DNA from 4 places in the Kitasatospora sp. NPDC058032 genome. Region 1 is predicted to be linked to each of the others. Evidence: riboswitches for the same ligand, from Rfam matches in the RefSeq annotation. Region 1 holds a riboswitch; each other region holds the start of a gene.
The links. A riboswitch is a leader RNA that binds a small molecule or an ion and turns the genes downstream of it on or off. The one in region 1 is predicted to bind cyclic di-AMP.
Positions count from the first base shown of each region.

Region 2: another riboswitch for cyclic di-AMP. It lies ahead of ACFVUH_RS00070 (transglycosylase family protein); the one in region 1 lies ahead of ACFVUH_RS10180 (transglycosylase family protein).
Region 3: another riboswitch for cyclic di-AMP. It lies ahead of ACFVUH_RS36185 (peptidoglycan DD-metalloendopeptidase family protein); the one in region 1 lies ahead of ACFVUH_RS10180 (transglycosylase family protein).
Region 4: another riboswitch for cyclic di-AMP. It lies ahead of ACFVUH_RS05010 (NlpC/P60 family protein); the one in region 1 lies ahead of ACFVUH_RS10180 (transglycosylase family protein).

Region 1 is NZ_JBHVRK010000005.1:31,346-34,510, forward strand. It holds gene ACFVUH_RS10175 (cytochrome P450) at 1-808, shown strand, start outside; cyclic di-AMP (ydaO/yuaA leader) riboswitch at 1,045-1,188, shown strand; gene ACFVUH_RS10180 (transglycosylase family protein) at 1,194-2,123, shown strand; gene eno (phosphopyruvate hydratase) at 2,369-3,165, shown strand, end outside.
Region 2 is NZ_JBHVRK010000001.1:13,581-16,745, reverse strand. It holds gene ACFVUH_RS00075 (hypothetical protein) at 1-75, opposite strand, end outside; gene ACFVUH_RS00070 (transglycosylase family protein) at 268-1,473, opposite strand; cyclic di-AMP (ydaO/yuaA leader) riboswitch at 1,460-1,586, opposite strand; gene ACFVUH_RS00065 (hypothetical protein) at 1,892-3,165, shown strand, end outside.
Region 3 is NZ_JBHVRK010000045.1:24,219-27,383, forward strand. It holds gene ACFVUH_RS36180 (hypothetical protein) at 1-272, shown strand, start outside; gene ACFVUH_RS36185 (peptidoglycan DD-metalloendopeptidase family protein) at 343-1,212, opposite strand; cyclic di-AMP (ydaO/yuaA leader) riboswitch at 1,225-1,383, opposite strand; gene ACFVUH_RS36190 (YiaA/YiaB family inner membrane protein) at 1,627-1,917, shown strand; gene ACFVUH_RS36195 (alpha/beta fold hydrolase) at 2,039-2,866, shown strand; gene ACFVUH_RS36200 (TetR/AcrR family transcriptional regulator) at 2,914-3,165, shown strand, end outside.
Region 4 is NZ_JBHVRK010000002.1:462,334-465,498, reverse strand. It holds gene ACFVUH_RS05020 (NYN domain-containing protein) at 1-220, shown strand, start outside; gene ACFVUH_RS05015 (NlpC/P60 family protein) at 431-1,474, shown strand; cyclic di-AMP (ydaO/yuaA leader) riboswitch at 1,820-1,976, shown strand; gene ACFVUH_RS05010 (NlpC/P60 family protein) at 1,987-3,165, shown strand, end outside.

The DNA of each region.
Region 1 (3,165 bases):
GCTCGGGGTGCCGGCCGAGGACCAGGACGACTTCCGGGACTGGGCCGGGATGATGATCCGTCACGGTGGCGGCCGGCGCGGCGGGGTGGGGCGCGCGGTGAAGCGGATGCGGGCGTACCTGGCCGAGCTGATCCACCGCAAGCGGGCCGACCTCGGCGACGACCTGATCTCGGGGCTGATCCGGGCCAGCGACCACGGTGAGCACCTGACCGAGAACGAGGCGGCGGCGATGGCCTTCATCCTCCTGTTCGCCGGTTTCGAGACGACGGTCAACCTGATCGGCAACGGCGTGTACGCGCTGCTGCGCAACCCGGGCCAGCGGGCCCTGCTCCAGGAGTCCGTCGGGCGCGGCGAGAGCGCGCTGCTGGAGACCGGGATCGAGGAACTCCTGCGGTACGACGGGCCGGTGGAGCTGGCCACCTGGCGGTTCGCGACCAGTCCGCTGACCATCGGCGGGGTGGCGATCCCGGTCGGCGACCCGGTGCTGGTGGTGCTCGCGGCGGCGGACCGGGACCCGGCGCGGTTCGCCCACGAGAACACCCTGGACCTGGCCCGCGCGGACAACCCGCACCTGGGTTTCGGGCACGGCATCCACTACTGCATCGGCGCGCCGCTGGCGCGGCTGGAGGGGCGGGCCGCGCTGGCCACCCTGCTGACCCGGCTGCCGGACCTGCGGCTGGCCGCCGACCCCGACGACCTGCGCTGGCGCGGCGGTCTGATCATGCGTGGACTCCGTGAGCTTCCGGTGGAATTCACGCCGGAGAAAGCGCAGCTCGGAGCGGTTCCGGAGGCCGGTTCGGGGAGCTGACGAACCAGCACAACCGGCTGATGGGGACTCTCCGTTGCCCACTTTCAGGGGGTCTGAACCATCCTCAATCCGGACATACCGCCTCGGTTGGTAGGCAATCAATCACATGACGTGATGTTGATGTGATATCTGCGATATGAGCTTGTGATTGCTCTGAAGATCTGTCTACTCTCCGTGGAGTTCGCAGCTGCGAGCCCCGTGCGCGGAACGCCGAGTCCTGCCCGCCGCACCACGGGAAACCGATCAGAACCCTGGGCAGGGGCGGGGGACCCAGGTTTTGCGCCGTCTCCCACGGCTAGGGGTGAAGCCGCCTCCGCGCGGCCGGGCCACCTCCCGGTCCGAACCCGACAGCTCACCTCGCAGGCGTGCGGAGAGGGACCTCTTCATGCTGTTCGTTGGAACCGGTCGTCACCGTCGCCGTACCCAGGCCGAGAAGGCCATCGCCGTCGCCGGTGTCGCCGGCGTCGGGCTGGCGATGCCCATCCTGAGCGCCACCGGCGCCTCCGCCGCCCCGGCCTCCACCTGGGACGCGGTTGCCCAGTGCGAGAGCGGCGGCAACTGGAGCATCAACACCGGCAATGGCTTCTACGGCGGCCTCCAGTTCACCTCCAGCACCTGGAAGGCGTACGGCGGCACCGCCTACGCGCCGCAGGCCAACCAGGCCTCGAAGGGGCAGCAGATCTCGGTCGCCGAGAAGGTCCTCGCCTCGCAGGGCCCGGGCGCCTGGCCCGTCTGCTCCCAGAAGGCGGGCCTGACCAAGGGTGGCGCCCCGGCGGCGGTCGACACCTCGACGGACGCCAAGCCGGCCGCCCCGAAGCCGCAGGCCCAGCAGCAGACCCCGAAGCTCGCCGCCCCGAAGCCGGCCGCCACGCCGCAGGCCCAGCCGCAGCAGCAGGCCGCCAAGCCGCAGGCCCGCCAGTACGCGCCGCAGAGCGCCCAGCAGACCCAGCAGGCCCCGCAGCAGACCCAGCAGCAGGCCCCGCAGGCGCCGGCCTTCTCCGGCAAGGCCGGCTGGGACGCCGACGCCAAGGTGTACTGGTACCAGAACAACGGCGCCTGGTACTGGACCAGCCACCAGAGCGTCTACCAGCAGTACGCCGGCCAGCCGGCCGCCCAGCCCGTCCAGAGCGCCCCCGCCGCGCAGCAGCAGTCGGCCGGCCAGGGCTACACCGTCCGGTCCGGCGACACGCTCGCCGGGATCGCCACCACCCAGGGCGTCTCCGGCGGCTGGCAGGCGCTGTACGACGGCAACCGCGGCACCGTCGGCGGCGACCCGAACCTGATCGTCCCGGGCCAGGTCCTGACCCTCGGCTGACGGCCGGTCCGATCCTGCGGACGGACGGAGGGGGCCGATCGGTCCCCTTCGTCCGCATCCGGACCCCGCAGGTCGGGCAACCAGGTGAACTACCGGTGGGTAGCACGGCCACACGCTGAGACGGAACCGAGGTCGACGTGGCCCGGACAGCCCGTGCGGTTAGGCTCTGGTCGTAACGACTCCGCAATCGTCCGGCCGACTGCACCCCACCGTCAGCCGAACCTGCTTCCGCTAGGAGATGCCTCGTGCCGTCCATCGATGTCGTCGTCGCTCGTGAGATTCTCGACTCGCGCGGCAACCCCACGGTCGAGGTCGAGGTCGGCCTCGACGACGGCAGCACCGGCCGTGCCGCCGTCCCGTCGGGTGCTTCCACCGGTGCCTTCGAGGCGCTGGAGCTCCGCGACGGTGACAAGAACCGCTACTTCGGCAAGGGCGTGGAGAAGGCCGTCCTGGCCGTCATCGAGCAGATCGGCCCCGAGCTGGTCGGCTACGACGCCACCGAGCAGCGCCTGATCGACCAGGCCATGCTCGACCTCGACGCCACCCCGGACAAGTCCTCGCTCGGCGCGAACGCCATCCTGGGCGTCTCGCTGGCCGTCGCGCACGCCGCCTCCGAGGCCAGCGACCTGCCGCTGTTCCGCTACCTGGGCGGCCCCAACGCGCACGTCCTGCCGGTCCCGATGATGAACATCCTCAACGGCGGCTCGCACGCGGACTCCAACGTCGACATCCAGGAGTTCATGATCGCCCCGATCGGCGCGGAGTCCTTCTCCGAGGCCGTCCGCTGGGGCGTCGAGGTCTACCACACCCTCAAGGGCGTGCTGAAGGAGCGCGGTCTGTCGACCGGCCTGGGCGACGAGGGCGGCTTCGCCCCGAACCTGGACTCCAACCGCGAGGCCCTGGACCTCATCGTCGAGGCCATCCAGAAGGCCGGCTACGTGCCGGGCAAGGACGTCGCGCTGGCCCTGGACGTCGCCTCCTCCGAGTTCTACGAGGACGGCGCCTACCAGTTCGAGGGCAAGGCGCTCTCCTCCGCCGAGCT
Region 2 (3,165 bases), on a different contig from region 1:
CGGGCTGCTGGTGCCGGACAGCATCATCACGTCGATCGCGAGATCGGCGTCGAGCGAGACGGTGACCTGGGCCATGGTGACTCCTTCTCGGGGGCAGGGCAGCAGCATGCCCGCTGCGGCCCCCGTTCGGCCACGGCCGTGCGGCGCCCGGACCCGCCGCAGCACGTCCGGACAGGCCGAAGCCCCCGGGGAGGAGCGGCAGGACTCTCCCCGGGGGCGTCGGTGTGACGGTGCGGCAGGTGTGGCAGGTGTGACGGTGTCGCGGGGTCAGACCCGGCCGGCGAAGTCCGGGGCCCAGTTGGCGACGGTCTGGACGCGCACGCCCGAGCTCGGGTTGGCGGCCTCGACGTACCTGCCGTCGCCGATGTAGAGCGCGACGTGGTAGACGCCGGAGTCCTTGCCGTTGTTGGACCAGAACAGCAGGTCGCCCGGCTTGAGGGCGTCCAGCGAGACGTGGGTGGACGCGGCGGCCTGGTCGGCGGCGACGCGCGGGACGGAGATGCCCGCGGCGCGCAGCGCGGCCTGGGTGAGGCCGGAGCAGTCCCAGCCGCCGTTGCCGGTGCCGCCGTAGACGTAGGCCTGGCCGACCTTCGACTGGGCGAAGGCGACGGCGGCGGCCATGCTGCCGGTGGCGGTCGGGGCGGGGGCCGGGGTCCCGGCCTGCGCGGCGGGCTCGGTCGCGGGCGGGGTGGCCGGGGTTCGGGCCTGGCCCTGGGTGCCGCCCTGGTCGCGGTTGAACCAGTCGAAGCCCTGGCCGGTGGCGCGCTCGCCGAGGGTCAGGTGCTGGCCCGGGTAGATGGCGTGCGGGCCGTCGGTCAGGGTGGCGCGGTTGAGCTCGTACAGCCGCTGCCAGCCGCCCTGGACCTGGTGCCGGTCGGCGATGGTGGACAGCCAGTCGCCGGCGACCACGGTGTAGTCCTCGGCGGCCTGCTGACCGGCCTGCTGACGCCACTGCCGGTTCTGCGGGGCCGTGGCGGGCTTCTCGGCGGGCTTCTCGGCCGGCTTGGCGGCCGGGGCCGGAGTCTGGGCGGCCGGCTTGGTGGCGGCGGCGGAGGAGGTGTCCACCGCGGCCGGGGCGCCGCCCTTGGTCAGACCGGCCTGGACCGAGCAGACCGGCCAGGCGCCGGGGCCCTGCACGGCCAGGACCTTCTCGGCGATCGCGATCTGCTGGTCCTTGGTGGCCAGGTCGGCGCGCGCGGCGTAGCCGGTGCCGCCGAACGAGGCCCAGGTGGAGTTGGTGAACTGGAGGCCGCCGTAGAAGCCGTTGCCGGTGTTGATGCTCCAGTTGCCGCCGCTCTCGCATTGGGCGACCTTGTCCCAGGTGGCGACGGAGGCGGCCGAGGCGGTGCCGGCGGTCAGGCAGGGGATGGTGAGGCCGATGCCCGCGACGCCGAGGGTGGCGATCGCGCGACGGGTACGGCCGGACAGTCGGGTGCCGTTGGTGGGCAGCATGAAGACGCGGTCCTCTCCCACGCCTGCGAGGTGAGCTGTCGGATTCGGGCTGGAGTTGCCCGGCCGCGCTGTGGACGCGGCTTCACCCCTAGCCCCGGGCCGGTCCGTGGACCGGTCCTGGGCGAACTACCTGTGGTTCCCCCGCTCCTGCCGTGGTGCATTGCGCTGCCAGTGCGCCCGACGGCAGGACTCGGCGTCGCGGACGAACTGGGTCCGTGTGGCCACGAACGGGGAGCACGTTAAGCAGAGGCGCGTTCAAACCGCAAACATGTGTGACGCTCATCACGGTTTGCGAAGGCCCGGCCGAATGGCTGTCCTTCATGATCAGAAATGACCGATTTCCCGCAACGCCGGTCGTGGCCCGTGCAACTGCCTATGCTTCAGAGCGTCGGCGGCACGCCGGCACGCCGCAGCCGTCCGGGGAGAGGGCTACGCACCGATGGGCATCGACGAGGAGCCGGACGCCTCCCGTTCGGCCGTTCGGCCGGCTGGAGCGCATCGCCGGGCAAAGCACCGCAGAGCGGACATCCCACCCGAACCATCCCGAACTCACCTGACCCGCCGGGCGTTACTGCGCTGGCTCGCCGTCGGCACCGCCTTCGCGGCGATCAGCGGGGAGGAGGTCCTGCGCCGCTCGCTGACCGGCGAGACCCGGCTCGTCACCCCGGCCGCCGTCATCGGGACGACCCCGACCGAGGCCGCCGGACCGATGGGCCCCGACGGCGGCCACGGCGGCGCCCCGCCGGACGGCACCGGCCCGCCGGGCAGCGGAGCCCCCGAACAGCCCGCCCCCGCGCCCACCGTGGACCAGGGCGGACGCCGCTGGTCCGACCGGGCCGGCTGGGGCGGCAACCCGCCCGGCCCGCGCAGCGCCGTACGGATCACCGACCGGGTGCTGCTCGACACCGACGCCGAGGTCGGCTCCCTGCTGGTCGAGCCCGGCGGCGCGCTCACCTTCGCCGCCGACCGCACCCTCACCCTCGCCGCCACCGGCAACGTCGAGGTCCGCGGCGCCCTCGCCCTCGCCCCCGACGGCGCCCACGTCCACACCCTGCGCTTCCCCGGCGTCGACGAGAAGCGCTTCCAGGGCGACGGCATGAAGGTGGTCGACACCGACGTCGGCCTCTGGGTCACCGGCGCCGGCTACCTGCGACTGGACGGCGCCGCCAAGACCGCCTGGGTCCGCGCCGAGGGCGAGCTCAGGGCCGGCGACACCGCCCTCGCCCTGGCCGCCCCGCCCGCCGGCTGGCTGCCCGGCGACGAACTCGCCGTCACCCCGACCGGCCCGCCCGACCAGGAGGGCTTCGCCGACCGCTACGACCTCGTCACCATCCGGTCCGTCAGCGGAACCACCGTCACCCTGGACACCCCGCTCGAGCACCCCCACCCGAAGGTCGCCGCCGGAGGGGGCGTCACCGTCGGCGCCGAGGTGCTCAACCTGACCCGCAGCGTCCGGGTCGAGGGCACCGCGAAGGGCCGCAGCCACGTCCACCTCACCAGCTCCCGCCGCGCCGACGTCCGGCACACCGCGCTGCGCTGGGTCGGCCCGCGCGCCGGTACCAAGGAGACCTGGAAGGGCCCGGACGGCTCCGCCCCGGTCACCGCGCCGGTGCTCGGCCGCTACGGCCTGCACTTCCACCGGCTCGGCGACGCCGCCCGCGGCACCGTCGTCGAGGGCGTGGTGGTCCGCGACGCCGGCAGCCACGCGTACGT
Region 3 (3,165 bases), on a different contig from region 1:
TCGACGGCACCGGCGTGACGGCCGGCGGCTACACCTCGCCGACCCGTTCCGACTGGACCGCGCAGTCCGCCTCGTACACCCTGACTCTCGGCGTCGTCGGCGGTGCCTCGCTCGGCACCGACACCGGGAGCGGCATCCTCCCGCCCGGCGGGCGCGGCTTCGGCTACCTGGCGGCCACCGCGCCGTGCGGCTCCACCGTCACGGCCACCCTCACGACCACCACCTGGGGCTACGGAACGACCGCGACCGTCACCGCGCCCGTCACCTGCTGATCCCCGACAGCACCCCGCCCCGCCGGATCGCGTCCGGCGGGGCGGGGTGCTCAGGGTGTCCGGGGCAGCGTCAGGGGGTGACGCCGCGCTGCTCGAACCAGCTCTCCGGGTCGACGGGGGCGCCGCCGCCGGGGCGGACCTCGACGTGCAGGTGCGGGCCGGTGACGTTGCCGGTCGCGCCGACCTTGCCGATCTGCTGGCCGGGGACGACCTTGCCCGAGCCCTTGATGATCGAGGAGAGGTGGCAGTACCAGATCTCGGTGCCGTCGGGCAGGGTCTCGACGATCCGGTAGCCGTAGGCGCCGGCCCAGCCGGCCGAGGTGATGGTGCCCTGGCCGACCGCGTAGACCGGGGTGCCGGTGCCGGCGGCGAAGTCCAGGCCGGTGTGCAGGTGGGCCCAGTAGCGGGCGCTCTGGCCGTAGTGGGCGGAGAGGTTGTAGTCCCGCACCGGCAGCTTGATGGCGGCGAGCTTGGCCTTCTCGGCCTCCTCGGCGACCCGCTTGGCCTCCTCCTGCTGGGCGACCTGGGCGGCGCGCTTGGCCTCGGCCTCCTGGGCGGCCTGGACGCGGGCGTTCTCCTCGGCCGCGGTGCGCTGGCTGTCGGCCTGCTGCTGGATGCGGGCGGCGAGCGCGAGGCCGGGGTCGGCGGAGAGCGCGACCGGCAGTTCGTCGGGCGTCTCGACGGCGGGAGCGGCGGCCGGGGTGGCGGAGGCGAAGCCGGTGGCGCCCAGGGTGGCGGCGACGGCGGTGACGCCGAGCAGCGGAGCGGTGCCGCGGCCCTGCCGGGGCATCCGGTGCCGGCTGGTCTCGGCGGCCGGCGGAGCGGTCTCGTCGGCGGGGCCGCCGAACGGGCCCTGCCCGGTGAACGGGCCGGGGTGGTCGAGCAGCTGGGTACCGGCCGAGGAACCGGACGGGTGTGCCGGGGTATGCGTCGACGCCACGGAGGCGCGCTCCTTTCCTTCCTTCGCGCCTACCGGGTTAGCTGACGGGTTCGGAGCAGGAAGGTCTCCTACGGCCGGGCCTGAGCCTGGCCGATTCACCCCAAGGAACGTGGTTCCCCGGCTCCCTGGCCTGCCCGAAGGCCGGCCGGCGGGATTAGGCGACGGCGCACGGTGCCGTCTGGGTACGGCGTTGCGACCGCGCTGCGTTATCAAACGTTAATCCGAGAGGCCCCCGATTCCAAGCCATCCGTTGGTGACGACCGATACGGACCGGACACCACGCGGTCCGGTGGGCGATTTGGGACGTTTGATGACAACTGACACTACCGAACGTGTCAGGACGTCAACGAACGGCCCCTCACTTGAGTACGCCTACTCATGTGCGGCCGGGCGCCGCGCGGCCATCCTGACGCCATGAGCGCACCGATGCAGTCCCGCACCACGCCTGCGTACTACATCCAGGCCGTGCTGTCCTTCACCCTCTCCGGCACCGCCCTCGGCGTCGGGATCGCCTTCCTCCCGGTGGAGCCGTGGACCCGGGCGTTCCTCGCCCTCGGCCTGCTCTACACGATCACCTCGACGTTCACCCTCTCCAAGGTGGTCCGGGACCGGCAGGAGACCTCCGAGCTGGTGACCCGGGTCGACCAGGCGCGGCTGGACAAGCTGCTGACCGAGCACGACCCGTTCAAGGTGGAAGGCGTCTGACCGGTCCCGCCGGCGGGACCGGTCGCACGGAAAACGGTCGATAGCTTGACGGCTAAGGCTATTAGCCTTAGCTTTATGGCTATCGGCACGTCGCCGACGATCCCGCCCCAGGAGGCTCCCCATGAACGGCACCCTCGCCCCCGTCACCCGCCACCTCGACCTGCCCGGCGGCCGGATCGCCTTCGACGACACCAAGCGCGGCGAGGGCGCTCCGGTCGTCCTGCTCCCCGGGATGCTCGACAGCCGGGCCGCCTACCGCCACCTGCGCCCGCTGCTGGCCGCCGCCGGCCGCCGGGTGATCACCATGGACCTGCGCGGCTTCGGCGAGTCCTCGATCCTGTGGGACGACTACTCCCCCGCCGCGATCGCCGGTGACGTCCTCGCCCTGCTGGACCACCTGGGCATCGACCGGGCGGTGCTGGCGGGCAACTCCTACACCGGCGCCAGCGTCGTCAAGGCCGCCGGGGACGCCCCCGAGCGGGTCGCCGGCATCGTCCTGATCGACGCCTTCGTCGAGAACGTGCCGCCGGGCGCGCTGCAGCGTCTGGTGGTCGGCGCGATGGGCGCGCTGCTGGTGCGCTCGCCCGCGTTCTGGGGCCTCTACCACCGCAAGGCCGCCTACCCGGGCCCCAAGCCGGCCGACCACGAGGAGTACGTGGCCGGGCTGGTCGCCGCGATGCGCACCCCGGGCCGCCGGACCGCCACCCGCGGCTATGTGCGCGGCGACTCGGCGCCGACCGGCTGGACCGCCGCCGTGCGCTGCCCGGCGCTGGTGGTGATGGGCGCCGAGGACCCCGACTTCTCGAAGCCGGAGCTGGTCGCCGACCGGCAGGCCGCCGCGCTGAACGCGCGCAAGGTGATGATCGAGGGCGCGGGCCACTACCCGATGGCCGACCACCCGCGGGCGACCGCCGACGCCCTGCTGCCCTTCCTCGCCGACCTGGCCTGAGCACCACCGGCCGTCCCGCCCCTCCCCCCCCCGCTAGGAGAACCGCTGTGCCCCGAGTCGGACTGACCCCCGAGCAGGTCGTCGGCCACGCCCTCGCCCTCATCGACGAGCAGGGCCCCGAGGCCCTCACCCTGGCCGCCGTGGCCGCCCGCGCCGGGGTCGCCACCCCCTCGCTGTACAAGCACGTCAGCGGCGGCCTGGCCGAACTGCGCCGGCTGGTGGCCGTCCGGGTGACCGAGGAACTGGCCGACCGGCTCGCCGATGCCGCGCTCGGCCGCAGCGGGGACGCCGCGGTCGCC
Region 4 (3,165 bases), on a different contig from region 1:
CGTGCCGGTGATCATGGCGCCGCCGCGCGGGGTGCGGGTGCGGTTCAGCCGGACCGGGGAGACGGCGGACGAGCTGATCCGCCGACTGGTCCGGGCGGAGCCGCAGGGGCGCCCGGTGGTGGTGGTCTCCACCGACCGGGAGGTCGCGGAGGGCGTGCGGAAGGCCGGCGCGCGCCCCGTCGCATCGGTCCTGCTGCTGAACCGGCTGGCCCGGCCGTAACCGCCCCCGGGCGCGAGCAGGCCGGCATGACGGCTGGTCAGCGCCCTGATGGCAATGTTGTGCGAGTTCTGTGAAGTCAGATCGGCGGCGCGGGTTCACGCGATCGGGGGAGTGGCGCGAATCGTGGATCTTCACTAGGGTCTGGCGTCAAACCTATTTTCCGGATTCTCACCCGTTCGGGTGAGGCCATTGGAAGAAGGAGCCGGTCCCTTGGCCTCCCACCGCCGTCCCAAGCAGCCGAGCCGCGCGCGGGTCTCCGTGCTCACCGCTGCCGCTGCGACCGCGGTCGCTCTCTCCGCCCAGGTCGCCGCCCACGCCGCGCCCAGCCCGTCGCCCAAGAAGGACGACGTCAAGGCGCAGATCGACCAGCTGCAGGAGGAGGCCGAGCAGGCCACCGAGCGGTACAACGGCGCCAAGGAGCGCGCCGACCAGCTGCGCAAGCAGGCCGACCAGCTGCAGGACCAGGTGGCCCGCGGCCAGGAGCAGATGACCCAGCTTCAGGCCGGGCTGTCCGAGGTGGCGGGCGAGCAGTACCGCACCGGCGGCATCGACCCGTCCGTCCAGCTGATGCTCTCCTCGGACCCGTCCGGCTACCTGGACAAGGCCTCCAGCGTGCAGCAGGCCAGCTCCAGCCAGGCCGAGGCGCTCAAGGGCCTGCAGGACCAGCAGCGCCGGCTCGACCAGCAGAAGACCGAGGCGGCCGCCGTCCTGGCCTCGCTGGACACCACCACCAAGGACCTGAACCAGTCCAAGGCCGAGGTCAACAAGAAGCTCAAGGAAGCCCAGGACCTGCTGAACTCGCTGAGCGCCGCCGACCGCGCCGCGCTGAAGACGGCGCAGCAGCAGGCCGACCGCGCCTCGCGCGGCAACGAGCGCACCGACCTGGGCAGCCTGCCGCAGGCCAGCGGCATGGCCGGCGCCGCGGTCTCCAACGCGATGGGCAAGCAGGGCTCGCCGTACGTCTGGGGTGCCACCGGCCCGAGCAACTTCGACTGCTCCGGCCTGATGGTCTGGGCGTACGGGAAGGCCGGCGTCTCGCTGCCGCGCACCTCGCAGGCGCAGGGCAACTACGGCTCCCGGGTGCCGTCGCTGGCCGAGGCCCAGCCGGGCGACCTGATCATCTACCGCGACGACCGCAGCCACGTCGGCATGTACATCGGCAACGGCATGGTGGTGCACGCGCCGCACACCGGTGACGTGGTGAAGGTGATGAAGGCCGATGCCATGAAGATCAACACGATCCGCCGGGTCTGACGGACCGGCACGACACGCCCGGGGCGCCCGCCGAGGGCCCCTGTGATCAGCGCCACCTCCGCACGGGGGTGGCGTTGGCGTTTCGCCCACCCGTTCGGCCGTCTGACGGAAAATGATCAGCCGGACGTGGATGGTTGGTCACGGTCGGTCATATTCACAAAAGAACTTGGGCATTCTTCCGGCTTTTTTCTGACAAGGATTTGAACGGATCACGGATCTGTTACTAGGGTCGTGACTCGAACCACGCACAGTCGATCACCCAGCCTGGGTGGCGGCGGGGTTCGCCGCCGAGTTCGCGAAGCAGTGGGACGGGGCCTTCGGGTCGCCCGTTCGAGTGAGGACCCAGCAGTCGGGGGGCCCGCTGTGGAGCGGAGCCGGGGAACCACGTTCCTCCGGGGTGAATCGGCGCCAGGCCGGCCGCGCGAGCGGCGGGTGAGGCGTCGTAGGGCACGCTTCCGCCCGAACCCGTCAGCTCACCCGGTAGGCGGATGAGGAAGAAGGAGTCCGCCTTCGTGGCGTCCCATCGTCGTCCCAAGCCCGCCGGCCGCGCCCGTGTCTCGATCCTGACCGGGGTCGCCGCCGCTGCCGTCGCCCTCTCCGCGCAGTCCGGCGCCCACGCCGACCCGGCGCCGACCAAGGACCAGGTCAAGGAGCAGGTCGACCAGCTCAACGAGCAGGCCGAGGTCGCCACCGAGAAGTACAACGGCGCCCAGGCCAAGCAGCAGGAGCTGCAGAAGCAGGTCGCCGAGCTGCAGGACAAGGTGGCCCGTCAGCAGGCCTCGGTGATCGAGGCGCAGGGTGGTCTCTCCGAGATCGCCGGCGAGCAGTACCGCACGGGTGGCATCTCGCAGACCGTCCAGCTGATGCTCTCCGCCAGCCCGGACAACTTCCTCAGCCAGGCCGACGCCCTGAACCAGGCCGGCTCCACCCAGTCCGGCGCGCTGAAGGAGCTCCAGGAGCAGCAGCGCAGGCTCGACCAGGACCGCACCGAGACCCAGGCCAAGCTCGGCGAGCTGGAAGCCACCACCCAGCAGCTGAAGTCCTCCAAGGAGGAGGTCCAGGGCAAGCTGCAGAAGGCCCAGGACCTGCTCAACACGCTCACCGAGCAGGAGCGTCAGGCCATCCGCGCGGCCGAGGAGAAGGCCGCCGCCGAGGCGAAGGCGAAGGCGGACGCCGCCAAGGCCGAGGCCGCCAAGGCCGCCAAGGAGAAGGCCGACGCCGAGCGCGCCTCCCGGGACAACAACCGCAGCAACCTGAGCGCGCCGTCCTCGGGTTCGTCGAGCTCCTCGGGTTCGTCGAGCTCCTCCGGCTCGTCGAGCTCCTCGACCGCGTCGGCCCCGGCCGCCGAGGCCGCCAAGCCGGCCGCGCCCGCCGCCAACGGCTCGCGTGCCGCCGCCGCGATCGCCGCCGCCGAGAGCAAGCTCGGCTCGCCGTACGTCTACGGCGCCACCGGCCCCAACTCCTTCGACTGCTCGGGCCTCACCGGCTGGGCGTACGCCCAGGCGGGCGTGTCGCTGCCGCGCACCTCGCAGGCGCAGGCGACCGCCGGTACCCAGATCGGGTCGGACATCTCCAAGGCCCAGCCCGGAGACCTGGTGATCTTCTACGGCGACCGCCACCACGTGGGCATCTACGTGGGCGGCGGCCAGGTCATCCACGCCCCGAAGCCGGGCGCGTCGGTCCGCTACGAG